One region of the Pseudomonas sp. E141 genome, then DNA from elsewhere that is predicted to be linked to it. Evidence: predicted binding sites of a transcription regulator. Region 1 holds the regulator's gene; the other holds the start of a gene.
What was found. The regulator sigma-54, encoded in region 1, starts transcription at its own class of promoters, with help from an activator protein. The targets are predictions, from matches to a motif close to ANTGGCATNNANNTTGCTNT.

Region 1 (14,938 bases):
CAAGCAGATCCTGGCGGTGGGTAACGACCTGGAACTGCGCAGCAACATCCGCACCGGCTCGGTGTTGATCGAGCGAATGACGGTGGCGGGTAGCTGACCTTCAGCGCAGTAAAAAAGGCGCGTCATCCAAGTGGATGACGCGCCTTTTTTGTGTGTTCGCAAACCCCTGTGGCTGCTTCAGAGCTTAAGGCTATTCGCCTTCATCGAAGTAGTTGTTGATCAGCCCCACCAACGCATCCAGCGCCTCCTGCTCCTGTTCACCTTCGGTTCGCAGATGGATTTTGGTGCCTTGGCCGGCTGCCAGCATCATCATGGCCATGATGCTTTTGCCATTGATCATTTTCTCGGGGTCACGGCCCACGAGTATCTCGCAAGGAAACTGACCTGCCACACCGACGAACTTGGCTGACGCGCGGGCATGCAAGCCCAGCTTGTTGATGATTTCAATTTCCAGAGCGGGCATCGCGATGTGAATCCTTTAGCTGAGGTCGCGGTGGCGAACCTGGACGTTCTTCAGGGACTGTTGCAGGAGCTGACCCAATCGTTCGGTCAGGTAGACGGAGCGGTGATGGCCACCGGTACAGCCAATGGCAATCGTGACGTAGGCGCGGTTGCTTGCGGCAAAGCGCGGCAGCCATTTGAGCAGGTAGCTGGAGATGTCCTGGTACATTTCCTCGACATCCGGCTGGGCGGCCAGGTAGTCGATCACCGGCTGGTCGAGCCCCGATTGTTCGCGCAGCTCCGGTTTCCAATAAGGATTGGGCAGGCAGCGCACATCGAACACCAGGTCGGCGTCTACCGGCATTCCGCGCTTGAAACCGAACGACTCCACCAGAAATGCCGTGCCTGGCTCCGGCTGGTTCAGCAGACGCAACTTGATGGTGTCGCGCAGTTGATACAGGTTCAGGTGGGTGGTATTGACCTTCAGGTCCGCCAGGTCGGCGATCGGCCCCAGCAACTGGCTCTCGTCATGAATGGCTTCGGCCAGGGAGCGGCTTGCGTTGCTCAGGGGATGACGCCGACGGGTTTCGGAGAAACGCTTGAGCAGCGTCTCCTCATCGGCATCCAGATACAGCACATCGCACTGGATGTGCCGATTGCGCACTTCCGCGAGCAGCTCCGGGAACCGCGACAGGTGGCTCGGCAGATTACGTGCATCGATGGAGACCGCCACCAGCGGTTGCGCCAGTTCGGTATGGATCAGGGCGCGCTCGGCCAGTTCCGGCAGCAGGCCGGCCGGCAGGTTGTCGATGCAGTAGTAGCCGCTGTCCTCAAGCACGTTAAGCGCCGTGCTTTTACCGGAGCCGGAGCGTCCGCTGACAATGATCATGCGCATGTTTAATGACCGTTCTGCTCGTCCAGGACAACCTGATACAAGGCTTCGTTGCTCGGCGCGCTGCGCAATTTCTCGCGCACTTCCTTGCGGTCCAGCATGCTGGCGATCTGGCGCAGCAGCTCAAGGTGCGCATCGGTCGCCGCTTCCGGTACCAGCAGTACAAACAGCAGGTCGACCGGTGCGCCGTCGATGGCGTCGAAATCTATGGGTGCTTCAAGGTGCAGCAGCGCACTGATCGGCGCTGTACAGGCCTTGAGGCGGCAATGGGGAATGGCGATACCGTTGCCAAAGCCGGTGGAGCCCAGTTTTTCACGGGCAAACAGGGCCTCGAAGACATCCTGCATTTCCAGATCCGGTACCTCTCGGTGGATCAGGTTGGCAATTTGTTCGAGGGCTTTCTTTTTACTGCCACCCGGCACGTTCACCTGGGAACGGCCGGGGGTCAGGATGGATTCTAGTCGGATCATGGATTAGGGGGGTTAACGACCGGTCGCGCCCTGGAGGAGGCTCTGGGTCTTTTCCTTATGCTTTTTGAGTTGGCGATCCAGCTTGTCGGTCAGCAGGTCAATCGCGGCATACATGTCTTCATGCGCAGCATTGGCAACCACTTCTCCGCCGGGGATATGCAACGTGGCTTCGATTTTCTGCAGCAGCTTCTCGACGTTCATCGTGACTTGCACGTTGGTGATCTTGTCGAAATGCCTCTCCAATCGTTCGAGTTTTTCGCCGATGTATTCGCGAAGAGGTTCGGTCACTTCCAGTTGGTGTCCACTGATGTTGACTTGCATACAGCTTCTCCTTCGTTGCCAGTGCATAAAGCGGCAGGCAGAAATGCCTGCCACTGGAACGCTGTGGCGTGGCCTGTTACATCAACCGCTTGCGTTCGCTCGAAGGTGCGATCCCGAGGGATTCACGGTATTTGGCGACGGTACGGCGGGCCACCTGAATGCCTTGTGCCTCCAGTAAACCAGCGATCTTGCTGTCACTCAACGGCTTTTTCTGATTTTCCGCGGCCACCAGTTTTTTGATGATCGCGCGGATGGCTGTGGACGAGCATTCACCGCCTTCGGAGGTGCTGACGTGGCTGGAGAAAAAGTATTTCAGTTCATATATGCCCCGGGGGGTATGCATGAATTTCTGGGTGGTCACCCGCGAAATCGTCGACTCGTGCATGCCCACTGCCTCGGCAATGTCGTGCAGGACCAACGGCTTCATGGCTTCGTCGCCGTACTCCAGGAAGCCGCGCTGATGCTCGACGATCTGGGTGGCTACTTTCATCAGGGTTTCGTTGCGGCTTTGCAGGCTCTTGATGAACCAGCGCGCTTCCTGCAACTGGTTGCGCATGAAGGTGTTGTCGGCGCTGGTGTCCGCGCGCTTTACGAAACCGGCGTACTGGGCGTTCACCCGCAGCTTGGGCACCGATTCCTGGTTCAGTTCCACCAGCCAGCGGTCGTTGTGCTTGCGCACGATCACGTCGGGAACCACGTATTCGGGTTCGGTGGACTCGATCTGTGAACCTGGGCGCGGGTTGAGGCTCTGGACCAGCTCGATCACCTGGCGCAGTTCATCTTCCTTGAGCTTCATGCGACGCATCAACTGGCTGTAGTCGCGACCGCCCAGCAAGTCGATGTAATCGGTGACCAGTCGCTTGGCTTCGGCCAGCCAAGGCGTCTTGGCGGGTAACTGACGCAGTTGCAACAGCAGACACTCGCCCAGGTTGCGAGCACCGATGCCGGCGGGTTCGAACTGCTGGATGCGGTGCAGGACGGCTTCGATTTCGTCCAGCTCAATGTCCAGCTCGGGGTCAAAGGCCTCGAGGATTTCTTCAAGCGTCTCGTCCAGGTAGCCCTGATTGTTGATGCAGTCGATCAGCGTCACGGCAATCAGACGATCGGTATCGGACATCGGCGCCAGGTTCAGTTGCCACAGCAAGTGGCTCTGCAGGCTTTCGCCGGTGGAGGTGCGGGTAGTGAAGTCCCACTCGTCGTCATCGCTGCTGGGCAGGCTGCTGGCGCTGGTCTGGTAGACGTCTTCCCAGGCAGTATCCACGGGCAGATCGTTGGGGATGCGTTCATTCCATTCGCCATCCTCAAGGTTATCCACCGTCGGGGCGGTTTCCTGATAGGACGGTTCCGGGATTTCGGTGTTGGTCTTTTGCTCGACGTTATCGGCCAGCGGATCGGTGTTGTCGAAGTCGTCGCCTTCTTCCTGGCGTTCGAGCATCGGATTGGACTCCAGGGCCTCCTGGATTTCCTGTTGCAGGTCCAGGGTCGACAATTGGAGCAGGCGGATGGCCTGTTGCAGCTGCGGTGTCATCGTCAGCTGCTGGCCCATTCTCAAGACTAGCGATGGTTTCATGGCTGGGGCTTAACACCTTATTCGCCGGCGCACATGCGCCATCCACTACAGGGCGCCGAAGCGCCAAACTTAAGCAAATTATATGCCTGAAACTGAAGTGTTTGCCTAGGGCGTCACGTAATAAAATTAGCGACGCCGAGGTGATTGACCAGACACTTTTCGCTTACAGGCGGAACTCATGGCCCAAATACACTTCCTTGACCAGTTCATTGGCCAGGATGGTCGCGGAGTCGCCTTCGGCAATCAACTGGCCATCATTGACGATATAGGCGGTTTCACAGATATCCAGCGTCTCGCGAACGTTGTGGTCGGTGATCAATACGCCGATGCCCTTGGCCTTGAGATGGTGGATGATCTGCTTGATGTCGCCGACCGAAATCGGATCCACGCCAGCGAATGGTTCGTCCAGCAGGATGAATTTCGGTGCGGTGGCCAGGGCGCGAGCGATTTCCACGCGGCGCCGTTCGCCACCGGACAGGCTCATGCCCAGGTTGTCGCGGATGTGGCTGATGTGGAATTCCTGCAGCAGGCTTTCCAGTTCCTGGCGGCGACCGGCTTTGTCGAGTTCCTTGCGGGTCTCGAGGATCGCCATGATGTTGTCGGCAACCGACAGTTTGCGGAAGATCGACGCTTCTTGCGGCAGATAGCCGATACCGGCCTTCGCCCGGCCATGCATCGGCTGGTGGCTGACGTCCAGGTCGTCGATCAGGACGCGGCCTTGATCGGCCTGAACCAGGCCGACGATCATGTAGAAGCAGGTGGTCTTGCCCGCGCCGTTGGGGCCGAGCAGGCCGACGATCTGGCCGCTGTCGATGGACAGGCTGACATCACGCACGACTTGGCGGCTCTTGTAGCTCTTGGCCAGGTGCTGAGCTTTCAGAGTTGCCATTACTGGGCCTTCTGCTCGTCGGTTTTCTTTTTCGGCTGGATGACCATGTCGATCCGTGGACGCTGCTCGGTGACCTTGCTGCCAGTGGCGCGACCGGCGCTGGCCAGCTTTTTGTTCGTGTCGTAGACGATTTTCTCGCCCTGGGTGGTGTTGCCGTCCTTGTCGATGACCTTGGCGCGATCGATCAGCACCACGCGGTCTTTGGCGGCGTGGTACTGAATGGTTACCCCGTAGCCTTGAACCGGCTTGGTGTCGCCCGCGGTTTGCATCTGCTCGAAGTAGGCCAGGTTGCCCACCGAGGTGACGACGTCGATGTCGCCGGACTGGGTGCGGGTGATGGTCACGGTGTTGCCGGTGACCTTCATCGAACCCTGGGTGATGATCACGTCACCTTTATAGGTGGCTACACCGTTCTTGTCGTCCAGTTGGGCGTCGTCGGCCTGGATGCGGATAGGCTGGTCGCGGTCGGTGGGGAGGGCCCAGGCGCTCGCGCTTCCCAGTGCTGCGCCCAGACTGAGCAAAATAGGGAGGGTTTTAGCGAGCTTCATACTGTCCTCTTACGTTCGATAGCAGGTGTATCCTGCTTTCCTTCAAATACGCTTTCATTCCCGTGCCGGTCGACACACCACCGGCGCCGTCGATTCTAACGGGTTGCTCGGTCTGCGCATATTCTCGCTGCGGGAAGACTGTCATACGACTGCTGGTAATGATGGTCGTACGGTTCTTCTCATCGGTCCGGGCGATGCGTACCGAATCAATCAGTTCCACTTCGGTGCCGTCGGGATTGACCTCGGCGCGTTCGCTCTGCACGTGCCACGGAAACTCGGTGCCCCTGAACATGTTCAGGTCTGGCTTGGTGACCAGTGTGATTTCGCTGGCCTTGACGTGGTCGACTTTGTCGGACGTCATTTCATACTGCACTTTGCCATCGGGCAGGTATTGCAGGGTATGCGTGTTGGTCGCATACCAGTCGATATCATTTTCCTGGACCTTGACCGCAGGGCGGTCGAGGAAGCGTTCCGGGCTGATGTTCCAATACCCGACCGCCGCGAAAATCGCTGCGATGCAGCCGAACACCACGATGGTGCGAATTTTCTTGCTTAGCATAAATGACTCACAGATACGCGGCGTTGGCCGCCTCGAGGCGGCCTTGGGCGCGAAGGATCAGTTCACAGAATTCACGGGCGGCCCCTTCGCCGCCTCGCGCCGTGGTGATGCCGTGGGCGTGCTCGCGCACGAAGCCGGCCGCGTTTGCCACCGCCATGCCCAGGCCGACCCGACGAATCACCGGCAGGTCCGGCAGGTCGTCACCGAGGTAGGCGACCTGTTCATAGCTTAGGTTGAGTTGCCCCAGAAGCTCGTCCAGCACCACCAGTTTATCTTCACGTCCCTGATAAAGGTGGGGGATGCCGAGGTTCTTCGCGCGCCGCTCGACCACCGGGGTCTTGCGGCCACTGATGATGGCGGTCTGCACGCCAGCGGCCATCAGCATCTTGATGCCTTGGCCGTCGAGGGTGTTGAAGGTCTTGAATTCGCTGCCGTCTTCGAGGAAATAAAGGCGGCCGTCGGTCAGGACGCCGTCCACGTCGAACACGGCCAGTTTGATCGCTTTGCCACGTTGCAGCAGGTCTGTGTTCATTTACATGACTCCCGCACGCAGCAAGTCGTGCATGTTCAGGGCGCCCACCGGGCGGTCTTCGTCGTCGACCACCACCAGGGCGCTGATCTTATGGTCTTCCATGATTTTCAAGGCCTCGGCGGCGAGCATCTCGGCGCGGGCCGTTTTGCCGTGGGGGGTCATGACCTGCTCGATGGTCGCACTGTGAATGTCGATCGAGTGGTCCAGGGTGCGACGCAGGTCGCCGTCGGTGAAGATCCCGGCGAGTTTGCCGTCAGTTTCGAGAATGACCGTCATGCCCAGACCCTTGCGGGTCATTTCCATGAGTGCATCCTTGAGCAGCGTGCCGCGTGGCACCTGTGGCAGCTCCTGACCTGCGTGCATCACGTTTTCCACTTTCAACAGCAGGCGACGGCCCAGGGCGCCGCCGGGGTGGGAGAACGCGAAGTCTTCAGCGGTAAACCCCCTGGCTTCCAGCAACGCCACGGCCAGGGCATCACCCATGACCAGGGTGGCGGTGGTAGAAGAGGTCGGCGCCAGGTTCAACGGGCAGGCTTCGTGCTCGACATGAACATTGAGATTGACCTCGGCGGCTTTGGCCAGGGGCGAATCCGGATTGCCAGTGACACTGATCAGTTGGATCCCCAGGCGCTTGATCAGCGGCAGCAGGGTGATGATCTCATTGGTCGAACCAGAGTTGGACAGGGCCAGGATGATGTCTTCCCGGGTGATCATGCCCATGTCACCGTGGCTGGCTTCGGCCGGATGGACAAAAAATGCCGGAGTGCCGGTGCTGGCCAGGGTGGCGGCGATCTTGTTGCCGATGTGTCCGGATTTTCCCATGCCGACCACGACCACCCGACCCTTGCTGGCCAGAATCATCTCGCAGGCACGTACGAAATCAGCGTCGATATGGGGCAGCAAGCCTTGTACGGCTTCGAGCTCGAGGCGGATGGTACGTTGTGCCGATTGAATCAGGTCGCTGGTTTGGTTCATGTCAGAGATCGCATGGCTCGATGAAAAGGCGGCGATTATAGCGGCAATGAACAATTCCCTCACGTTAGTTCGTCATGCTTTGTTCGAGCGATTCACATGGCTTGATACAAAGTCTCTTCTTTTAGCGGTATCCGGACTGAACGGGCGCGGGCTTGGGCCTTGGGCGCTTGGGTGTTGCAGTGATATAGTTCGCCGCCGGTTCGGGTGCCCGGCAGTCCGGCGTTTGTCGGTTGCCCAGGGCATTCGGATGTGAGGCTGCATCGCAAGGAGTTTAGATGAGTGCCGACAACGCCTACGCGGTCGAGCTGAAGGGATTGTCCTTCAAGCGAGGGGCGCGCAGCATTTTCAATGACATCGATATCCGCATTCCCCGTGGCAAGGTCACCGGCATCATGGGGCCTTCCGGGTGCGGCAAGACCACGCTGTTGCGGCTGATGGGTGCACAGTTGCGCCCCAGTGCCGGCGAAGTCTGGGTCAATGGGCAGAATCTTCCAAAGCTGTCGCGCAGCGATCTGTTCGATGCGCGCAAGCACATGGGCGTGCTGTTCCAGAGCGGCGCCCTGTTCACCGATCTCGACGTGTTCGAGAATGTGGCGTTCCCCTTGCGGGTCCATACCGACCTGCCTGAAGAGATGATTCGCGACATCGTCCTGCTCAAATTGCAGGCGGTCGGGCTGCGGGGTGCCCTGGACTTGATGCCGGACGAACTGTCCGGTGGCATGAAGCGCCGCGTCGCCCTGGCCCGGGCGATTGCCCTTGATCCGAAGATCCTCATGTATGACGAACCCTTCGTCGGCCAGGACCCGATCGCCATGGGCGTGCTGGTGCGCCTGATCCGTCTGCTCAACGATGCGCTGGGTATTACCAGTATTGTGGTGTCCCACGACCTGGCCGAAACCGCGAGCATTGCGGACTACATCTACGTGATCGGCGATGGCCAGGTGCTGGGGCAGGGTACGCCCCAGGAATTGAAGGCCTCGGACAGCCCGCGCATTCGTCAATTCATGAAGGGTGATCCGGACGGGCCTGTGGCGTTCCATTTTCCGGCCACGGATTACCGCACCGATCTGCTGGGGAAGCGCTGATGCGCAAGAAATCACTGATAGAAAGAGTTCGCCTGTTTGGTCGTTCCGGCATCGATGTGGTGGCAGTGCTGGGCCGTTCCTCGCTGTTTCTGATGCATGCCCTGCTGGGGCGCAACACGACGGGTGGCGGGTTTGGGCTGCTGGTGAAGCAACTGCACTCGGTGGGCGTGATGTCCCTGGTGATCATCGTGGTCTCCGGGATCTTCATCGGTATGGTCCTGGCGCTGCAGGGGTTCAACATCTTGTCCAGCTACGGTTCGGAGCAGGCGGTTGGACAGATGGTCGCGCTGACATTGTTGCGTGAGCTGGGACCTGTGGTGACCGCGCTGCTGTTTGCCGGGCGTGCCGGTTCGGCGCTGACGGCCGAAATCGGTAACATGAAGTCCACCGAACAATTGTCCAGTCTGGAAATGATCGGTGTCGACCCGCTCAAGTACATCATTGCCCCGCGCCTGTGGGCCGGTTTCATTTCCCTGCCGGTGCTGGCGATCATTTTCAGCGTCGTGGGGATCTGGGGCGGCTCGTGGGTGGCTGTAGACTGGCTGGGGGTCTATGAAGGTTCCTACTGGTCCAACATGCAGAACAGTGTCGATTTTCTCGACGACGTGCTCAACGGCGTTATCAAAAGTGCCGTATTCGCTTTCGTGGTGACCTGGATCGCCGTGTTTCAAGGCTATGACTGTGAGCCCACGTCAGAGGGGATCAGCCGTGCCACAACCAAGACCGTGGTGTACGCCTCGCTGGCGGTCCTGGGCCTTGACTTTATTCTGACCGCCTTGATGTTTGGAGATTTCTGATGCAAAACCGCACCCTGGAAATCGGTGTCGGCCTTTTCTTGCTGGCTGGCATCCTGGCTTTGCTGTTGTTGGCCCTGCGGGTCAGTGGCCTGGCGCCGACCGCAAGCACCGACACTTATAAACTTTATGCTTATTTTGACAATATCGCCGGTTTGACGGTCAGAGCCAAAGTGACCATGGCTGGTGTAACCATCGGCAAGGTCACGGCAATCGATCTGGACCGCGACAGTTTCACTGGCCGGGTGACGCTGCAGCTGGAAAAGCGCGTGGATAACCTGCCGACTGACTCCACTGCATCGATCCTCACTGCTGGGCTGCTGGGCGAGAAATACATCGGCATCAGCGTTGGCGGTGAAGAAGCTTTGCTCAAGGATGGCGGGACCATCCACGATACGCAGTCGTCACTGGTGCTTGAGGACCTGATCGGTAAATTCCTGCTCAATACCGTTAGCAAAGACGCCAAATGAGGAGCTTTTGAATGATCTCTATCTTGCGACGTAGCCTGTTGGTGCTGCTCGCGGCGCTGCCGCTGATGGCCAACGCCGTGGCCGCGCCTTCGGCCCATGAAATCATCCAGGACACTACCACCCGGTTGCTGGCAGACCTGGCCGCCAACAAAGAGAAATACAAGCAGGATCCGGGGGCGTTCTACGACGCGCTGAACGGCATCGTCGGCCCCGTGGTGGATGCCGACGGTATTTCCCGAAGCATCATGACCGTCAAGTACTCGCGCAAGGCGACCCCGGCGCAGATGACGCGCTTCCAGGAAAACTTCAAGCGCAGCCTGATGCAGTTCTACGGCAACGCCTTGCTCGAATACAACAACCAGGGCATCACCGTTTCGCCGGCCAAGGACGAAAGCGGCAACCGCACCAGCGTCGATATGCAGGTCAAGGGCAATAACGGCGCGATCTACCCTGTGTCCTACACGCTCGAGAAAATCAACGGCGAGTGGAAGGTGCGTAACGTGATCATCAATGGCATCAACATCGGCAAGCTGTTCCGCGATCAGTTCGCTGATGCGATGCAGCAAAACGGCAATGATCTGGACAAAACCATCGACGGTTGGGCCGGTGAAGTGGCCAAGGCCAAGGAAGTTGCCCAGGATGCTCAAGAGAAGCAGGCGCAATGAGTGAGTTGGCGAGTGAGTCGGCCGTTCGTTTGGGCGAATCTGGCGAGCTGTTGCTCAGTGGCGTGCTGGACTATCGCACTGGCCCGGTCTTGCGCAAGCAGGGCCAGGCGCTGATCGGCTCTGCCGGCGCCGCAGAGCTGGTCATTGACTGCTCGGCGGTGCAGAAGTCCAGCAGTGTCGGCCTGTCCCTGCTGCTGTGCTTCATGCGTGACGCCAAAGCTGCCGGAAAAACCTGGAGCATCCGTGGGATGCCCGAAGACATGCGCGAAATAGCCCAGGTCAGCGAACTGACCGAGCTGTTGGTGCACTCCTGACCCACATCCCTGAAAAAGCCCCCCGTCAGAGTCCTGCTTCGCGGGGTTCGCAGGCGCGGGGCTTTTTTGTATGATGTGCGACCCGTGCGCACAGGGCGCCGATAGAGGTTGAGCATGCAGGCCGTAGAAGTGAAGAGCTTCCTTGAAGGAAAGCTGCCCGAAACTGTCATTGAAGTTGAGGGCGAAGGCTGCAACTTTCAGCTGAACGTGATCAGCGATGAACTGGCGGCGTTGAGCCCGGTGAAGCGTCAGCAGCAGATCTATGCCCATTTGAACCCGTGGATCGCCGATGGCAGCATCCATGCGGTCACTATGAAATTTTTCAGCCGCGCGGCCTGGGCCGAGCGCACCTGAGCCCAAGGGCGTCGAGATTCTTATGGATAAACTGATTATTACCGGCGGCGTTCGTCTTGATGGCGAAATCCGCATTTCCGGGGCAAAGAACTCCGCCCTGCCGATCCTGGCCGCGACGTTGCTGTGCGATGGCCCGGTGACCGTGGCGAACCTGCCGCACCTGCACGACATCACCACCATGATCGAGCTGTTCGGTCGCATGGGCATTGAACCGGTGATCGACGAAAAGCTCAGCGTCGAGATCGACCCGCGCACCATCAAGACCCTGATCGCCCCGTACGAACTGGTGAAGACCATGCGTGCGTCGATCCTGGTACTGGGACCGATGGTCGCCCGTTTCGGTGAAGCCGAAGTTGCCTTGCCGGGTGGTTGCGCCATCGGCTCGCGTCCGGTGGACCTGCATATCCGCGGCCTGGAAGCCATGGGTGCGGTGATCGACGTCGAGGGTGGCTACATCAAGGCCAAGGCGCCTGAAGGCGGCCTGCGTGGCGCTCACTTCTTCTTCGATACCGTCAGTGTGACCGGTACCGAGAACATCATGATGGCGGCCGCACTGGCCCGCGGCCGCAGCGTTTTGCAAAACGCCGCCCGTGAGCCTGAAGTGGTGGACCTCGCCAACTTCCTGATCGCCATGGGCGCCAAGATCAGCGGCGCCGGCACCGATACCATCACCATCGATGGTGTTGAGCGCCTGCATTCGGCCACTTACAAAGTGATGCCGGACCGGATCGAAACCGGCACCTACCTGGTGGCTGCTGCTGTCACCGGTGGCCGCGTCAAGGTCAAGGACACCGATCCGACCATTCTTGAAGCCGTCCTGGAGAAACTCAAGGAAGCCGGTGCCGAAGTCACCTGCGGCGAAGACTGGATCGAAGTGAACATGCACGGCAAGCGGCCTAAAGCCGTCAACGTGCGGACCGCCCCGTACCCGGCGTTCCCGACCGACATGCAGGCGCAGTTCATCTCCCTCAACGCCATTGCCGAAGGCACCGGTGCGGTGATCGAGACGATCTTCGAAAACCGTTTCATGCACGTCTACGAACTGCACCGCATGGGCGCCAAGATCCAGGTCGAAGGCAACACCGCCATCGTGACCGGTACCGAGAAACTCAAGGGCGCGCCAGTGATGGCCACCGACCTGCGGGCTTCGGCCAGCTTGGTGATTTCGGCTCTGGTTGCCGAAGGCGACACCCTGATCGACCGTATCTACCACATCGACCGTGGTTACGAGTGCATCGAAGAGAAACTGCAGATGCTCGGCGCCAAGATCCGTCGCGTACCGGGCTAGGTCCGGCTGCATGGGCGCAGGGACGCGCCTGTTGATTTCGTTTCAGGTCGAGGGTGGTAACACCCTCGATGTGTGTCCGGCGCCGCTTGCGACCGGGCATGAGTACCTTGATAAGGACTGACGTTTCCCATGTTGACCATTGCACTGTCCAAGGGCCGCATCCTTGATGACACCTTGCCGCTTCTGGCTGAAGCGGGCATCGTGCCGACCGAGAATCCGGACAAGAGCCGCAAGCTGATCATTCCCACGACTCAAGCCGATGTGCGCTTGCTGATCGTGCGCGCCACCGATGTTCCGACTTACGTTGAACATGGTGCCGCCGACCTGGGCGTTGCCGGTAAGGACGTGCTGATGGAGTACGGCGGCCAGGGCCTGTACGAGCCCCTGGACCTGCGGATCGCCCGCTGCAAGCTGATGACCGCCGGCAAAGTCGGTGCGCCAGAGCCCAAGGGCCGTTTGCGGGTGGCGACCAAGTTCGTCAACATTGCCAAGCGTTATTACGCCGAGCAGGGCCGTCAGGTCGATATCATCAAGTTGTACGGTTCGATGGAGCTGGCGCCGCTGATCGGCCTGGCGGACAAGATCATCGATGTGGTCGACACCGGCAACACCCTGCGGGCCAATGGCCTGGAGCCCCAGGATTTCATTGCCGACATCACCTCCCGGCTGATCGTCAACAAGGCTTCGATGAAAATGCAGCACGCCCGTATCCAGGCTCTGATCGATACCCTGCGCAAGGCAGTGGAATCGCGACACCGCGGCTGATTCACCTGCGCGACCTTGAGTCGCGCCCGTCTATCCGTGTCATAGCCAATTTTCTCAGGTGCCCACGCGAATGGACTGGTAGCTTAGGGCGCCTGAGCATTTGCCATTAATGAGGCCCTCGCTATGACCGCTCCCACTTCGATTCGCCGACTCAACGCTGCCGACCCGGATTTCGCACATCATCTGGATCATCTGCTGAGCTGGGAAAGTGTGTCTGACGACTCGGTCAATCAGCGGGTGCTGGACATCATCAAGGCTGTGCGCGAGCGTGGCGATGCAGCTTTGGTGGAATTCACCCAGAAATTCGATGGCCTGCAAGTGGCGTCCATGGCTGATCTGATTCTGCCGCGCGAGCGCCTGGAACTGGCCCTGACCCGGATCACGGTGCCGCAGCGCGAAGCCCTGGAAAAAGCCGCATCGCGGGTGCGCGACTATCACGAGAGGCAGAAACAGGACTCCTGGAGCTACACCGAAGCCGACGGCACGGTGCTGGGCCAAAAGGTCACGCCGCTGGACCGCGCCGGTCTGTACGTGCCGGGTGGCAAGGCGTCGTATCCATCCTCGGTGTTGATGAACGCGATCCCAGCCAAGGTTGCCGGCGTGACCGAAGTGGTCATGGTGGTGCCGACCCCGCGCGGCGAAATCAATGAACTGGTGCTGGCCGCTGCCTGCATCGCCGGGGTGGACCGGGTGTTCACCATTGGTGGCGCCCAGGCCGTGGCTGCGCTGGCCTATGGCACCGAGAGCGTGCCGCGGGTCGACAAGGTGGTGGGGCCTGGCAACATCTATGTCGCCACCGCCAAACGCCACGTGTTTGGCCAGGTCGGCATCGACATGATCGCCGGGCCTTCGGAAATTCTCGTGGTGTGCGACGGCCAGACCGACCCGGACTGGATCGCCATGGACCTGTTTTCCCAGGCCGAGCACGACGAAGACGCCCAGGCGATCCTGGTCAGCCCGGACGCCGAGTTCCTCGACAAAGTGGCTGCCAGCATCGACAAGCTGCTGCCGACCATGGACCGCGCCGAGATCATCAACACCTCGATCAACGGCCGTGGCGCGCTGATCAAGGTCGAGAACATGGAACAGGCCATCGAGGTCGCCAACCGCATCGCGCCGGAGCACCTGGAGTTGTCGGTCGCTGACCCGCAGGCCTGGCTGCCGCAGATCCGCCACGCCGGTGCGATCTTCATGGGCCGCCACACCAGCGAAGCCCTGGGTGACTATTGCGCAGGTCCCAACCACGTCTTGCCGACTTCCGGTACGGCGCGTTTCTCGTCGCCGCTGGGGGTGTATGACTTCCAGAAACGTTCGTCGATCATCTTCTGCTCCGAGCAAGGTGCGTCCGAACTGGGCAAGACCGCTTCGGTGCTGGCCCGTGGCGAGTCGCTGAGCGCCCACGCCCGCAGTGCCGAATACCGCATCCTTGATGAGCGCTCCATTGAAGGGCAGGGGAAACTGAAATGAGTAAATTCTGGAGCCCGTTCGTCAAGAACCTGGTGCCTTACGTGCCGGGCGAACAGCCGAAGCTGACCCGCCTGGTCAAGCTCAACACCAACGAGAACCCCTACGGCCCGTCGCCCAAGGCCCTGGCGGCGATGCAAACCGAGCTGAACGACAACCTGCGCCTGTACCCGGATCCCAACAGCGACCTGCTGAAAAATGCCGTGGCCCGCTATTACGGCGTGCAGAGCAACCAGGTGTTCCTGGGTAACGGTTCGGACGAAGTGCTGGCGCACATTTTCCACGGGCTGCTGCAGCACGATCAGCCGCTGTTGTTCCCGGACATCAGTTACAGCTTTTATCCGGTGTATTGCGGGCTGTACGGCATCCAGTTCGACGCGGTGTCGCTGGACGCGCAGTTCCAGATCGACCCGGCGGACTATGCCAGACCAAACGGCGGGATCATCTTCCCCAATCCGAACGCTCCCACCGGCTGCCTGCTGGCCCTGGAAGCGGTCGAGCAGATCCTCAAGGCCAGCCCGGACTCGGTGGTGGTGGTTGAT
Region 2 (14,938 bases), 720 kb from region 1:
CCCCCGATCAGTGTGGGAGCGAGCTTGCTCGCGAAGGCGTCGGCATAGCCGACATCCCGCCACTGACCCACCGCTATCGCGAGCAGGCTCGCTCCCACAGAGGCTTGGCGACGAACGAAGATTTTGCGGCCATCCCCGACCAGTGTGGGAGCGAGCCTGCTCGCGAAGGCGTCGGCATAGCCGACATCCCCGCCACTGACCCACCGCTATCGCGAGCAGGCTCGCTCCTACAGGGGCTTGGCGGCGAGCGGGCGTTTGCGGTTTTCAAGGTTATCGCTGTTTTTAAGCTTGCTGAAACGTTTCTTCAAGTCTATAAAAACCGCACAACTCCAAGAAAAGGCTGCCCTTATGACTCCGCTCAAACTTGTCATTGCCCTCAGCGCCCTGGGCGCTACGTCCCACGCCATGGCCTGGGATTACGTCCTGCTCGACACCGATAAAGCCGCTCAGCCCTGGAAAATCACCAGCCAGCAGCTAGGCGTGAAAACCGACAAGCCCTTTTCCGTGACAATGCGCACCCTGCATGGCGGTCGGCAGGAAGGCGTCAGCATCGTCGATATCGACAACGGCACGATGAAGCTCTCGGTCGTCCCAACACGGGGCATGAACGTGCTGCAGGCCTCGGTCGGTGAAGTGCGTATGGGCTGGGATTCGCCGGTCAAGGAAGTGGTCAATCCATCGTTTATTGAGCTCAACGGCCGCGGTGGACTGGGCTGGCTCGAAGGCTTCAACGAGCTGGTGACCCGCTGTGGCTACGAATGGGTCGGCCATCCCGGCATGGACAACGGCGAGCTGCTGACGCTGCATGGCCGCGCCGCCAACATCCCGGCCAACAAAGTGACGCTGCACATCGATGAAAAACCGCCTTATGCGATTACTCTGCGGGGCGAGCTGAAGGAGCAAGCCTTCAAGAAAGTCGATTTCTCGGTACAAACCGAACTGCTGACCGAGCCCGGCAGCGTGAGCTTCGCACTCAAGGACACGCTGACCAACAACGGCGACTATCCGAAGGAATACCAAGCGCTTTACCACAGCAATTTCAGTACACCGTTCCTGGAGCAGGGGGCTCGCTTCGCGGCGCCGGTCAAGCAGGTCTCGCCGTTCAACGACAAGGCCAAGGGCGATCTGGCGGATTGGCAAACCTACCGAGGGCCAACCAAGGACTACGACGAAACCGTCTACAACGTCGTGCCTTATGCCGATGCCAAGGGCGACACCCTCACCGTGCTGCACAACAAGGCCGGTAGCCTCGGTGTATCGGTGGGCTTCAACACCGGCACGCTCCCCGTGTTCTCCCTGTGGAAAAACACCGATACCCAAGGTCAGGGTTACGTGACCGGGCTGGAGCCGGGCACCAGTTTTTCCTATAACCGCCGGTATCAACGGCCACTGGGCCTGGTGCCCACCATCGCGCCAAAAGAGCACAAGCAGTTCCAGATCCACTACAGCCTGTTGGCGGATAAAGGTGCCGTGGATAAAGCCCTCAAACGTATCGATGAAATCCAGGGCGCCCAGCAAACCGAAGTACGAAATACGCCGCTGGTGGACCTGAGCAAGCCATGATGCCCATCAGGGCGTGGCGGGCCGGTATTGCAATGCTTCGGCCAAGTGCTCCCGGCTGATTCGATCCGCTTGCTCAAGGTCCGCCAGCGTACGGGCGACCTTGAGCAGGCGGTGGGCGGCTCGCAGCGACAGGGTCAGTCGTTCGCAGGCGGTTTCCAGCCAGGTTTCATCGGTTGTGGATAACTTGCAATGTCGACGCAAACCCGGCAGATCCAGGAACGCGTTGGCGCATCCTTGGCGCTTTTGCTGGCGTTCGCGGGCCTCCGCCACTTGCTCGGCTACGGTAGCCGTATCGTCACCGGATTCGCTTTTGGGGCTCAACGCCGTGGCTTCCCGGGCGACGGTCAGGTGCAGGTCGATGCGGTCCAGTAAGGGGCCGGAGAGTTTATTGCGGTAGCGCTGCACCATGTCCGGCGTACACGAGCATCGGCCACTGGTCTCGCCAAGGTATCCACAGGGGCAGGGATTCATCGCCGCCACCAACTGGAAACGCGCCGGAAAGCGCACCCGGTCACGAGCGCGCGAAACCACGATGTGGCCCGATTCCAGCGGCTCCCTCAAGACCTCAAGAACCTTGCGGTCGAACTCCGGCAGTTCATCGAGAAACAGCACGCCATGGTGGGCGAGGGTGATCTCTCCCGGTTGCGGCTTTGAGCCGCCACCCACCAGCGCCGGGCCGGACGCCGAGTGATGCGGTTGACGAAACGGGCGCTGCGGCCAATGGCTCAACGGTACGCAACTGGCGACCGACTGAATCGCGGCGACCTCCAGGGCTTCACTTTCAGCCAGTGGCGGCAACAACCCCGGTAAACGACTCGCCAGCAATGTCTTGCCGGTGCCTGGTGGTCCGCTGAACAACAGGTTATGGGCTCCCGCAGCGGCGATCAGCAATGCGCGCTTGGCCCCGACCTGGCCTTGTACTTCATTCAGGTCAGGATAGGGCTTGCTCGCCGAGAGCAGCCCGTTGGAAACATAAGGCACCACCGGGGTATGGCCATTGAAGTGGGCTACCGCTTCAAGCAGATGATCCACCGCGATCACCTTCAGCCCCGATGCCAGACAGGCTTCCTCGGCATTCGCGCGCGGCACCAGCAGCGTACGCCCGGCCTTGCGCGCCGCCAGCGCCGCGGGCAACACGCCGCGCACCGGGCGCACCGCGCCGGACAACGCCAACTCCCCGAGACATTCCACATCGTCCAGCATCAGGGTCGGCACCTGTACGCTGGCCGCCAGGATCCCCAAGGCAATCGCCAGGTCGAACCGCCCGCCGTCCTTGGGCAGATCCGCCGGCGCCAAGTTCAGCGTGATGCGCCGCGCCGGGAAATTCAGGCCCGAATTGATGATCGCACTGCGTACCCTGTCCTTGCTTTCCTTCACCGCCGCCTCAGGCAAACCGACCATCGTCAGCGATGGCAAACCATTGGCCAGATGGACTTCAACGGTAACGGCAGGAGCCTCCACCCCCACCTGGGCGCGGCTATGGACAATGGCGAGCGACATGCAATCGTTCCTTGAGTGAATAAGGGGCCGCGTCCTGCGGCTCTTGAAGGTTAGTCGTGGGATAGGCTTTCGGTGGGGCAATCGAAGGCGAAAATTTTGCCAGGATGTTGCGGTTACTAATGGCCGATCACCCCCGCGAACACGATGGCGATAGGGCGCGCGTTCGTTCAGCAGGGCTCTGCGGTCGTTTCACGGAGCCTTCGAAATGACCGCCCCAGCCCCTGCTAGACTCCGATTTGTCCAATCGGCATCTACGGCACAGGGAGTGAGTGGCCCATGAACGATCTGCTGGCTCTGTTAACCGACAAGCGCTTCATGCCCCACGGGCATTGCTATATGTGGCGGCCGGATTTGCTGTGGACCAATGTCATTGCCGATGGCTTGATCACCCTGTCCTACATCTCCATCCCCTTCACCCTTCTGTATTTTATCCACAAGCGCAAAGACGTGCCTTTTGACTGGATGCTGACGGCTTTTGGTGTGTTCATCCTGGCCTGCGGGACCAGCCATGTGATGGAAATCCTGACTATCTGGCAGCCCTACTATTGGCTGTCGGCGCTGGTTAAGGTAATCACTGCTATCGCCTCGGTGATTACTGCCATCCTGCTGGTTCGGCTAGTGCCTGCGGCCCTTAAGATCCCCAGCCCGCAGCAACTGGCCAGGGTCAATGACGAGTTGCGTGAGGCGCAGGCCGAACTGGTCACTACCGCGCGCCGGGCCGGTATGGCGGAAATCGCCACCAATGTGCTGCACAACGTGGGCAATGTACTCAATAGCGTCAATGTGTCAGCCCGACTCTTGTACGAGAAAGTGCACGCATCCAAGGGGCAGGGGGTGATCAGGGTTGCTGAATTGATGAAGGAGCATTCCGATGATCTCGGCGCCTTTATCAGCAGCGATCCGAAAGGTCGCGCGCTACCCGGCTATCTTGGCAAGTTGGCCGAAGCCCTGGCAGCCGAGCAGCGGAGCATGATCGATGAGTTGGTGCAGCTGACCAAGAGCATCGACCATATCAAGGAAATCGTCGCCACCCAGCAGTCCTATGCCGGTAACTCCAGCGTGCTGGAGCCGGGTTCGCTGCGAGAGCTGATCGAGGATGTGGTGCGCATCTGCGATGTGTCCCTGGCGCGTCATCATGTGACGCTGATCAAGGAGCTCGCCGATATTCCGATGATGTCGCTGGACAAGCACAAGGTGCTGCAAATACTGATCAATCTAATCAACAACGCCAAGCAGGCGCTTGATTCGGTGGCGGATCGACCGTCGCGCATTACCCTGCGTCTGAAGGCCACTGACGACAAGCATGTGCGGATCGAGGTCGAGGACAACGGCGAGGGTATCTCCAGGGACAATCTCACCCGGGTGTTCGAGCATGGTTTTACGACGCGTGCCGACGGTCACGGCTTTGGACTGCACAGTTGCATTCTGGCTGCGCACGAGATGGGCGGCGAGCTGACAGTGCAGAGCGCGGGGCCGGGCAAGGGCGCGCTCTTTACCCTGGAGTTGCCGCTTGCGCTGGCCCAAGGTCAATCTCAGCGAGCCGCGAGTGGCTGACCTAGTCGGCTTGAGGTCTCGGCAAAAAAGCGTTGCAGGGGAGCGAGACAAAAAATCGCAGCTTTCAGCAGCTCCTGCTGGGGATTTTATTCGGTAGGAGGATTTATCTTCGCCTCCAACTCCGCCACCTTCGCCTCCAGGCTCTCCAACCGCGCCCGGGTCCGGGCCAGTACGACCATCTGACTGTCGAATTCTTCCCGGCTGACCAGATCCAGCTTGCTGAACCCGCTTTGTAGCAGGGCCTTGAACTGGCTTTCGATTTCGCTTTTGGGCAGGGGTGTGTCGCCGCTCAATAGGCGGGAGGCGTGGCCGCTGAGGGCGTCGAGGAGGTCTTTGGGCGCAAGCATGGCAGGTGTCCTGAAAACGATGAGGGCAGTGTATCACGCAGCGTCTATATTCAATTGGCGAGCAAGGAGTGCACGCTTTTCGCGCACTGGACCGGGCATCGCCGCACTGTTGTTGTGCGTATTGTTCCTGTTCGGGGTGCGGCGCGAGCCGGCACAGTGGGTAAGAGACTGAAATCAGAAGGTTTGGGCACAGATGGCAAGGTTTCTGCTTAGTGGCTGATGACCCATGCACTGATGCAGTCGCTGTGACGAATGCAGTGCAGCCGGCGAGGCGGGGAGCTTCGTCAGAGTGGTTAGCTGGCACCGGTCGGGCAACTTGGGCCGACGATGCGTTACAAAGCCAGGCACTGCGCTTAGACTTGAGTCGGGTTTGTTTTCCTGGGGCAAGTCCACCAATTCGGGAGAAAGTTTCATGAAGCTAGTCACTGCCATCATCAAGCCGTTCAAGTTGGACGACGTGCGCGAGTCGCTGTCCGAAATCGGCGTGCAGGGCATTACCGTTACTGAGGTCAAAGGCTTCGGTCGGCAGAAAGGTCACACCGAGCTGTATCGCGGCGCGGAATACGTGGTTGATTTCCTGCCCAAGGTGAAGATCGATGTCGCCATTGACGACAAGGATCTGGACCGGGTTATCGAGGCGATCACCAAGGCCGCCAATACCGGCAAGATTGGTGACGGCAAGATATTTGTGGTCAATCTGGAACAGGCTATTCGCATCCGTACCGGCGAAACCGATACCGACGCTATCTAAGCCGCCAAACCCAACGCCCCAGGAGAAAACAATATGACTCTGCGTAAATTCGCAGGGCTAGGAGCCCTGTTGTCCTTCGTAACGCCTGGCCTGGCCATGGCAGAAGAAGCGGCAGCCCCAGTCCTGAACTCCGGCGACACTGCCTGGATGCTCACTGCCACAATTCTTGTACTGTTCATGACTATTCCCGGCCTGGCGCTGTTCTACGGCGGCATGGTTCGGTCGAAAAACATTCTTTCCGTGATGATGCAATGCTTTGCCATTACCGGTCTGATCAGCATCCTGTGGGTCATTTATGGCTACAGCATTGCGTTCGACACCACGGGGATGGAGCAGGGCGTCGTCAACTTCAATTCGTTCGTCGGCGGTCTGAACAAGGCATTCCTGGCGGGCCTCACGCCTAGTAGCCTGACTGGCCTGTTCCCTGAAGCGGTGTTCATCACCTTCCAGATGACGTTCGCCATCATCACCCCGGCCCTGATCGTCGGCGCGTTCGCCGAGCGGATGAAGTTCTCCGCCATGCTGATCTTCATGGCCGTGTGGTTCACCCTGGTGTATGCACCGATTGCGCACATGGTCTGGTCCGGCAACGGCGGCCTGATGTGGGACTGGGGTGTGCTGGACTTCGCTGGCGGCACCGTGGTGCACATCAACGCCGGTATTGCTGGCCTGGTGGCATGCCTGGTACTGGGTAAGCGCAAGGGCTTCCCGACTACCCCGATGGCACCGCATAACCTGGGTTACACCTTGATGGGTGCGGCCATGCTGTGGGTAGGCTGGTTCGGCTTCAACGCCGGTTCCGCCATCGCGGCCAACGGCACCGCCGGTATGGCAATGCTGGTGACCCAGATTGCAACCGCTGCTGCGGCGTTGGGCTGGATGTTCGCCGAGTGGATCACCCACGGTAAGCCAAGCGCACTGGGCATTGCCTCGGGTGTGGTGGCGGGTCTGGTGGCGATTACTCCGGCTGCCGGTACCGTGGGCCCGATGGGCGCCCTGGTCATCGGCTTGGCGGCGGGTGTGGTGTGCTTCTTCTGCGCCACTACCCTCAAGCGCAAAATGGGCTATGACGACTCCCTGGACGCCTTCGGCGTGCACGGCATCGGCGGTATCCTGGGCGCGATCCTGACCGGTGTGTTCGCAGCGCCGGCCCTGGGTGGCTTCGGCACCGTGACTGATATCGGCGCGCAAGTGTGGATTCAGCTCAAGGGTGTAGGCTTCACGGTGATCTACACCGCGATCGTCACCTTCATCATTCTCAAAGTCCTGGACGCCGTCATGGGTCTGCGTGTCTCCGAGGAAGAAGAAGCGGTCGGCCTGGACCTGGCCCAGCACAACGAGCGTGGCTACAATCTGTAAGTACACGCAATAAAAAAAATGCCCGGTTCGCCGGGCATTTTTTTGTCTGGAGTTTGTCATTGCTCACAGGATGTACCGGTTTTTCCGACGTCTTTTGTTATGTACGCGACATGGGTTTTTCTACCGCCATCGGCTTACACCAAAGCAGGCGTATTAGGCCCTTTGTTTTTTCCCAGAGCGCGCTAGAATGCGCGCCGAACGTGCGGAGATCTGTATGTGGCAACAGACGCTGATAACCCTGCGGGCAAGGCCTCGGGGCTTTCATCTGGTAACGGACGAGTTGCTCGCCGGCCTGCCTGAACTCCGGGCATGTCGTGTCGGTCTGTTGCATCTGTGGCTGCAGCATACCTCGGCCTCGTTGACCATCAACGAGAACGCCGATCCGGCGGTGCGTCGAGACTTCGAACGATTTTTCAATCGGCTGATCCCACAAGGAACCGCCGATTATGAGCACAACGACGAAGGCCTGGACGACCTCCCGGCGCACTTCAAGGCCAGCGTGCTGGGGTGTCAGCTTAGCCTGCCGGTCACGGCGGGACGGCTGGCATTGGGTACCTGGCAAGGTGTTTATCTGGGCGAGCACCGTGATCATGGCGGTGCTCGTAAAGTCCTCGCCACTTTGTACGGTGATGGGGAGTAACCGCTGATTGCCGGCGGATGTTGAATTTTTTCTGGCAGCCTTCGACAGACGGCGAAGCTGGGCTATAACTAATCTGCTTTTCGCAAGTCATGAGGTAGAACATGAGCGACGATGATCTGGAAAACGACGACCTCGAAGTAGGTGACGAAGACGAGACCGAAGAAGGCCTGGAAGCGGCGGCTGAAGACGTCGCCGACGACGATGGGGCCGATGTACCGGCGCCAACCGCCAAAGGCAAGGCCAAGGCGGCGGTTTCGGTCGACGAGTTGCCGAGCGTAGAGGCCAAGAACAAGGAGCGTGATGCGCTCGCCAAGGCCATGGAGGAGTTCCTGGCCCGAGGCGGTAAAGTGCAGGAAGTGGAGGCCAACGTTGTTGCGGATCCGCCCAAGAAACCGGACAACAAGTACGGCAGCCGCCCGATCTGAGCATCTGCTTCTTGCTTGCTGAAAAAGCCCGCCGTCGCTGCGGGCTTTTTCATGGGCTATAAAAATCTTCAGGCCAGGCGCCGCGGATCCTGTGGGAGCGAGCCTGCTCGCGATAGCGATCCATCTGTCACATCGACGCTGGATGTGCCATTGCTATCGCGAGCAGGCTCGCTCCCACAATTTGAGTTCTGGTGGCCACAAAACAGGCGGTTCAGGGTTGGCTATGCCACCCCGCCAGTAACCCCGGCAGCTCGGTCAGGCTGCGAATCTCTGCATCCGGTACATGCTCGGCATCCCAGGTTTTACCCGCCGGATTGAACCAGATTGCCCGCAAGCCGGCCTGTTGGGCGCCGGCGATGTCGTCACCCGGATGATCGCCAATGTGCACGGCGGTTTGCGCTGTGGCGCCGCCGCGTTGCAAGGCTTCGTGGAACAGCCGGGCGTCAGGCTTGGCGATGCCGATGTCCTCGGCGCACAGGGCGAACTTGAAATAATCCGCCAGTCCCAGGCGACGTACATCGGCGTTGCCATTGGTGACCACGCCGAGGGCGAAATGGTTGGCTAGAATTTCCAGGGTAGGCTGCACCTCGGGAAAGATTTGCAGTTGGTGACGGGCGTGCAGGAATGTTTCGAACGCTTCGTCCGCCAGCTCCGAGGCTTGCCACTGGTCATAACCGGCGTCCTGCAAGGCACGGAACAGCACTCGTCGGCGCAGTGCGCTGATGCGGTGCTTCAGGCCGGGCTCCTCGCGCAACACTTGCTCGCGAATGGTAAAAAGATGCTCCACCGGCACGCTGCCCAGGTTCGGGGCGTTGTCGGTCAGCCACTGGCGTAAGATGGCCTCGGCACTGGCGATCACCGGGGCGGTGTCCCATAGGGTGTCGTCGAGGTCGAAAGTGATGAGCTCGATGGTCATGATTCGTCGCCCTTGATTCGTTTGGCCCTTGGGTGGGCACTGTCATAGACCGTTGCCAGGTGCTGGAAGTCCAGGTGGGTATAGATCTGGGTGGTCTTGATGTCGGAGTGGCCGAGCAGTTCCTGGACGGCGCGCAGGTCCTGGGAAGACTCCAGCAGATGGCTGGCGAAGGAATGCCTGAGCATGTGGGGGTGCAGGTTCTGTCCCAGCTCGCGTTCACCGGCGGCCTTGACCCGCACCTGGATCGCCCGCGGGCCGAGACGCCGGCCTTGCTGGCTGACAAATACCGCGTCGTCGGCCGGGTTGGTCAGCGCCCGCAACGGCAGCCACAGCTCCAGGGCCTCACGGGCTTTGCGGCCAACGGGCAGCAAACGTGTCTTGCTGCCCTTGCCCAGCACCTGGACCATGCCATCGGCCAGGTCCAGTTGATCCAGGTTAAGCCCCGTCAGTTCGGAAAGCCGCAGGCCGGAGGAGTAGAACAATTCGAGAATCGCCTGGTCCCGTCGCGCCGGGAAGTCATCCTCGACGGCGCCTTCCAGCAATTGCAGGGCCCGGTCGGTGTCCAGGGTCTTGGGCAGCCGGCGTTCGCCCTTGGGCGGTGCCAGGCCGGTGGCGGGGTCGTGATCGCACAGCCCTTCGCGGTTGAGGTAGTGGTACAGGCCTCGCACTGCTGACAACAGTCGCGCCAGGCTGCGGGAAGATTGCCCTTGTTGATGAAGGCGGGCGACCAGGCTGCGCAGGCGCTGGATGTCCAAGGCTGCCCAACTGCCGATGTTTTGCTTCTGGCACCAGGCCAACACTTTTTCCAGGTCGCGGCGATAGGCCGACAGCGTGTGGGGCGACACCTGGCGCTCACTGCGCAGGTGTTCGCAGTAGGCGTCCAGCTGCCGTTCCATCATCAGCGTACCGAGCGCAGTGAACCAGTCATGCGCGGCAGGACCCGGCCGGTGACTTCGGCGATGTAGCTTAAAAACAACGTGCCCACCGAGCTTTTGTAGTGTTGCGGATCACGACTGGCAATGGCCAGCACGCCATGTACGCCCTGGTGGGCGATGGCGACGACAGCGGTGGAGCCGATCTGCTTGCGCTGTTCTTCGCCGAAGAGGAAGTCCAGCTCATGTTCGCGCAGGCTGCCGCTGACGCTCTTGTTCTCCGTGAGCAAGCCGCCGATGGCTGTCTGTGCATCGGCGTGGGTTACCCAGCGCCCCACTGGCATGGCGTTATCGCCAAACAGGATCAGGCTGACAAAAGGCACCTGGAAATCCTGGCGCAGACTGTCTTCGACACTCATCACCAGGTCTTCGAGGGTGTTGGCATCCATGAGCGCCAGGATCAAGCGACGGGTCTTGTCGAAGAGCCGATCGTTATCCCGGGCTACGTCCATCAGGTGCGAAAGACGATGGCGCATTTCGATGTTGCGCTCGCGCAGAATCTTCATCTGATGCTCGACCAGCGACACCGTGTCGCCGCGGCGGTGGGGGATGCGCATCGTCGCCAGCAGTTCTTCATGCTCGACGAAGAAGTCCGGGTGAGCCTCCAGGTACGCGGCCACGGCTGCGGCGTCCGGATGGCTGGGGGATTCGTCGGGCTGCGGGGCTGGAACCTGTGGCTTGTCGGTCATGGGTTTGACTCACTCAAAGACGAACTTGTCCTTCGTATACGCGTACTGCCGGGCCGGTCATCAGCACCGGTTGGCCGGGGCCTGCCCATTCGATGGACAAGCGTCCACCGGGCAGGTCGATCAGTAAAGGCGAATCCATCCATCCCTGACTGATCGCGGCGACTGCCGCCGCGCAGGCGCCGGTGCCGCACGCCTGGGTTTCCCCGGCACCGCGTTCCCAGACGCGCAATTGCGCACGGTGGCGATCGATGACCTGCAGGAAACCGACATTCACCCGCGCGGGGAAGCGCGGATGATTTTCGATCTTCGGCCCCAGCTCATGCACTGGCGCGCTGTTGATATCGCTGACTCGCAAGACGGCATGGGGGTTGCCCATGGATACTGCCGCCAGTTCCACCGTGGTGCCGTCGACCTCCAACTGATAGCTCAAGGCCTGGGCCGGCGCTTCGAACGGAATGTCCGCCGGTATCAAGCGCGGGGCACCCATGTTGACGCCGATCTGGCCGTCGCTGCGTACATCCAGTTCGATGATGCCGCTTTTAGTCTCGACGCGAATCTGCCGTTTGGCGGTCAGGCGCTTGTCCAGCACGAATCGGGCGAAGCAGCGGGCGCCGTTGCCGCACTGCTCGACTTCCGAACCATCGGCGTTGAAGATCCGGTAACGGAAGTCCACGTCCGGGTTGTTGGGCGCCTCGACGATCAGCAACTGGTCGAAACCGATACCGGTGTGCCGGTCGCCCCATTGTTTGGCATGCTTGGGCAGGATGTGCGCGTGCTGGCTGACCAGGTCGAGGACCATGAAGTCGTTGCCCAGGCCGTGCATCTTGGTAAAACGCAGCAGCATGGTTTTACTCCGGCAGCAGGCTTTCGCCGGCAAACAACTCGGCTACCGTCTCGCGGCGACGCACTTCAAACGCCTGATCACCGTCCACCAGCACTTCGGCGCAGCGGCCGCGAGTGTTGTAGTTGGAACTCATGACAAACCCGTAGGCCCCGGCCGAATGCACGGCCAGCAGATCGCCTTCTTCCAGCGCCAGCTCCCGACCCTTGGCCAGGAAGTCGCCGGTTTCGCAGATAGGGCCGACAATATCGTAGCTGCGGGCGGCGGTAGCGCGAGGGCGCACCGCGGTGACGTCCATCCAGGCCTGGTACAGCGCCGGGCGGATCAGGTCGTTCATCGCCGCATCGACGATGGCGAAATCCTTGTGCTCGGTGTGCTTGAGGTATTCGACCTGGGTCAACAGCACGCCGGCATTGGCAACGATGTAGCGGCCCGGCTCGAACATCAGGGCCAGGTCGCGACCGTCGAGGCGTTCACGCACCGCCTTGACGTAGTCGGCCACCAGCGGCGGCTCTTCGTCGCGGTAGCGCACGCCGACGCCGCCGCCCAGGTCGATGTGACGCAGGTAGATGCCGCAATCGCTGAGGCGGTCAACCAGCGCCAGCAGGCGGTCGAGGGCATCGATGAAAGGCTCGAGGGTGGTCAGTTGCGAGCCGATGTGGCAATCCACGCCCAGCACTTCCAGGTTCGGCAGTTGGGCCGCGCGTACGTACACATCCTCGGCGTCGGCAATGGCGATGCCGAACTTGTTTTCCTTGAGACCGGTGGAAATGTACGGGTGCGTGCCGGCATCAACGTCCGGGTTCACGCGCAAAGAGATCGGCGCGCGGACACCCATCTCGGCGGCGACCAGTTGCAGGCGCTCCAGCTCATCGGTCGATTCGACGTTGAAGCAGTGCACCCCCACTTCCAGGGCGCGGCGCATGTCTTCACGGGTCTTGCCGACGCCGGAAAAAACGATCTTGTCGGCGCTGCCGCCAGCGGCCAGCACGCGTTCGAGCTCACCACCGGAAACGATGTCAAAGCCGGCACCCAGGCGTGCCAGGACGTTGAGTACACCGAGGTTGGAGTTGGCCTTTACGGCGAAACATACCAGGTGCGGCATGCCGGCCAGAGCATCGGCGAAGGCCAGATACTGGGCTTCGATGTGTGCACGGGAATAAACGTAGGTTGGCGTGCCGAAACGTTCCGCGAGCGCGGACAAGGCAACCCCTTCCGCGAACAGCTCCCCGCCACGGTAGTTAAAAGCGTCCATGGCGTTCCCTTAATAAGTGGTGTGGGTATCGTGCGCGTGGGACTTGGATTGCGACGACTTGGCCTGTTCTTCAGGGGATTTGCTGTCGTCGGGCAGGTACAGCGGACCTTTTTGACCACAGGCTGTCACAAGGCAAGCAACCGCGACGAGCGCAGCAAGGGAAGAGATCAGGCGCTTCATGGCGAAATCCTTGAAAATGCGTTAATTGCGCCGGAGTATACCGGCCACCCGGCAGCTTGCCTATGCAACGGGGTTCCCGTCCGGCGCCGGGAGGCTTTTCCCAAAGCCGGCTGTCGTCGGTCGGTATATCCTTTGCAATCGCCGGGAAGCGTCCGTATCTTGCGGCGCTTGAGCATGAGCAGACATTTTCGAGGTTGCCGCAATGAGTTTGACTGAAGCCCGTTTCCACGATCTGGTCGATGCGACCCAGCAAACGCTGGAGGATGTATTCGACGAAAGCGAGCTGGACATCGACCTGGAAAGCTCCGCCGGGGTGCTGACCGTCAAGTTCGAAAATGGCAGCCAGTTGATTTTCAGCCGCCAGGAGCCGTTGCGGCAGCTGTGGTTGGCGGCGGTGTCCGGCGGTTTCCACTTCGACTACGACGAGGAAAGCGAACGCTGGATGTGCGACAAGAGCGAAGAGCAATTGGGCGAAATGCTCGAGCGCATCGTCAAGCAGCAGGCCGGGGTGGAACTGGATTTCGAAGGCCTTTGACAGCGTGAGCCAGAACACTCCGGCGCGCCCGCCCAAACCGCTCTACAGCAACGTCAGCCCCGCAGTGCCCTCTCCGTGCACCAGCGTGTGCAAGTTGGATGAGCAGAAGGTCTGCCTCGGTTGTTTCCGTCATGTGGAGGATATCCGCGAATGGCGCTCGGCCGATGATGAGCGCCGCCGGGTCATCTGCGCCGAGGCGGCTAAACGCAAATCTCTGGTGTAATCGCCCACTGTGTGGGAGCAAGGCTTGCCCGCGATGAAGACGACGCGTTCTTCCTGAAATCGAGGCGCCTGTTTCGCGAGCAAGCTTTGCTCCCACAATCCCCGCGCCACAGTAATTCTGCTCCCCATGACAATGGGTAGATTTGGCCCGGGTTGTTTATTTATTGAGCTGTGATAGTGTCCAGCTACGCCTCAACTCATCGAGGCCCGTGAAAACCCCGTCTTTTTGTGGCGGGGTTTTGCTTTTTTCGTGCAGAACAAAGGAGTCTGCCTGAATTATGACCGTACCTTCCATCACCCTTACACGTCTGGACGTACAACGTCTGGAGCGCCTGATCGATAGCCTTGATGAAACGCTGCCGGGCGTGATTGCGTTGCAAACCGAACTGGATCGTGCCGACACCGTGGTAGGCCACGATGAAGTGCCCGCCGATGTCGTGACCATGAATTCGCGTGTGCACTGCCGCGAAGAAAGCAGCGGCAAGGACTATCACCTGACCCTGGTTTATCCACAGGATGCCAATGCCGACGAAGGCAAGATATCAATCCTTGCCCCGGTAGGCAGCGCACTGTTGGGCCTGAAGGTTGGCCAGCACATCGACTGGCCGGCGCCGGGCGGCAAGACGCTGAAACTGACATTGCTGGCCGTGGAATACCAGCCGGAAGCGGGCGGCGATTTCCACCTCTAAGCGCTTCAGACCAAGGCCAGCGCCTCGTTCAGGGCGCGTTCCAGGTCAGCCTTGTAACGCAGGTACAAATTACTTGAGCAGGCCCCATCACCCACAAGACCCGAGAGGTCCAGGTCGGTGATGTAGCAGCGATAGCGTTCGGCCTCGCGGCGCTGTTCGACGATCTCCCTGGCGACCACGCGGAACAACTGGTCGCCATGTTCCAGCTCCGAAAACTCCCGCTGATCGCAATACAGGGTGACGTGCACCTGCCCATGAGTGGCTTTGCCGATGATTGCCTGCACGTCATAGAACGGCTTGTTCACTGGCGTTTGCGGCGCCTGCCGCGCCTCGATCCGCCGTGCCCGCCCGCTGCCCGAGGGCAGGAGCTGGTAGTACAGGGTTTCCAGGGGCAATGGCTGGGTGGCATCCATCGGCAGTAACGCGTCGCGGCGGTACAGCACCGATTGCAGGAAGCGCTGCAATGGCACCAGCAGGCTGTGGTCGTCGTGATAAGGCAAGCGCTGTTGCCACAGGGCATTGAGCTCATCGAGCACGTAC

Region 2: the regulator sigma-54 is predicted to act here: its motif matches at 5,157-5,176, upstream of glnK (P-II family nitrogen regulator).

What each region holds. Positions count from the first base shown of each region.
Region 1 is NZ_CP084024.1:4,796,929-4,811,866, reverse strand. It holds gene pmbA (metalloprotease PmbA) at 1-97, shown strand, start outside; gene GKKCFE_RS21540 (HPr family phosphocarrier protein) at 191-463, opposite strand; gene rapZ (RNase adapter RapZ) at 479-1,336, opposite strand; gene ptsN (PTS IIA-like nitrogen regulatory protein PtsN) at 1,339-1,803, opposite strand; gene hpf (ribosome hibernation-promoting factor, HPF/YfiA family) at 1,816-2,124, opposite strand; gene GKKCFE_RS21520 (RNA polymerase factor sigma-54) at 2,201-3,694, opposite strand; gene lptB (LPS export ABC transporter ATP-binding protein) at 3,858-4,583, opposite strand; gene lptA (lipopolysaccharide transport periplasmic protein LptA) at 4,583-5,131, opposite strand; gene lptC (LPS export ABC transporter periplasmic protein LptC) at 5,118-5,690, opposite strand; gene GKKCFE_RS21500 (KdsC family phosphatase) at 5,698-6,222, opposite strand; gene GKKCFE_RS21495 (KpsF/GutQ family sugar-phosphate isomerase) at 6,223-7,197, opposite strand; gene GKKCFE_RS21490 (ATP-binding cassette domain-containing protein) at 7,473-8,282, shown strand; gene mlaE (lipid asymmetry maintenance ABC transporter permease subunit MlaE) at 8,282-9,079, shown strand; gene mlaD (outer membrane lipid asymmetry maintenance protein MlaD) at 9,079-9,546, shown strand; gene GKKCFE_RS21475 (MlaC/ttg2D family ABC transporter substrate-binding protein) at 9,558-10,211, shown strand; gene GKKCFE_RS21470 (STAS domain-containing protein) at 10,208-10,525, shown strand; gene GKKCFE_RS21465 (BolA family protein) at 10,640-10,879, shown strand; gene murA (UDP-N-acetylglucosamine 1-carboxyvinyltransferase) at 10,902-12,167, shown strand; gene hisG (ATP phosphoribosyltransferase) at 12,297-12,932, shown strand; gene hisD (histidinol dehydrogenase) at 13,056-14,399, shown strand; gene hisC (histidinol-phosphate transaminase) at 14,396-14,938, shown strand, end outside.
Region 2 is NZ_CP084024.1:5,521,783-5,536,720, reverse strand. It holds gene GKKCFE_RS24880 (aldose 1-epimerase family protein) at 349-1,563, shown strand; gene GKKCFE_RS24875 (YifB family Mg chelatase-like AAA ATPase) at 1,570-3,063, opposite strand; gene GKKCFE_RS24870 (sensor histidine kinase) at 3,340-4,617, shown strand; gene GKKCFE_RS24865 (accessory factor UbiK family protein) at 4,704-4,964, opposite strand; gene glnK (P-II family nitrogen regulator) at 5,377-5,715, shown strand; gene GKKCFE_RS24855 (ammonium transporter) at 5,749-7,074, shown strand; gene GKKCFE_RS24850 (secondary thiamine-phosphate synthase enzyme YjbQ) at 7,289-7,714, shown strand; gene sutA (transcriptional regulator SutA) at 7,816-8,139, shown strand; gene GKKCFE_RS24840 (HAD family hydrolase) at 8,351-9,055, opposite strand; gene xerC (tyrosine recombinase XerC) at 9,052-9,951, opposite strand; gene GKKCFE_RS24830 (DUF484 family protein) at 9,954-10,676, opposite strand; gene dapF (diaminopimelate epimerase) at 10,690-11,520, opposite strand; gene lysA (diaminopimelate decarboxylase) at 11,525-12,772, opposite strand; gene lptM (LPS translocon maturation chaperone LptM) at 12,782-12,952, opposite strand; gene cyaY (iron donor protein CyaY) at 13,155-13,487, shown strand; gene GKKCFE_RS24805 (DUF1289 domain-containing protein) at 13,492-13,710, shown strand; gene rnk (nucleoside diphosphate kinase regulator) at 13,988-14,398, shown strand; gene GKKCFE_RS24795 (class I adenylate cyclase) at 14,404-14,938, opposite strand, start outside.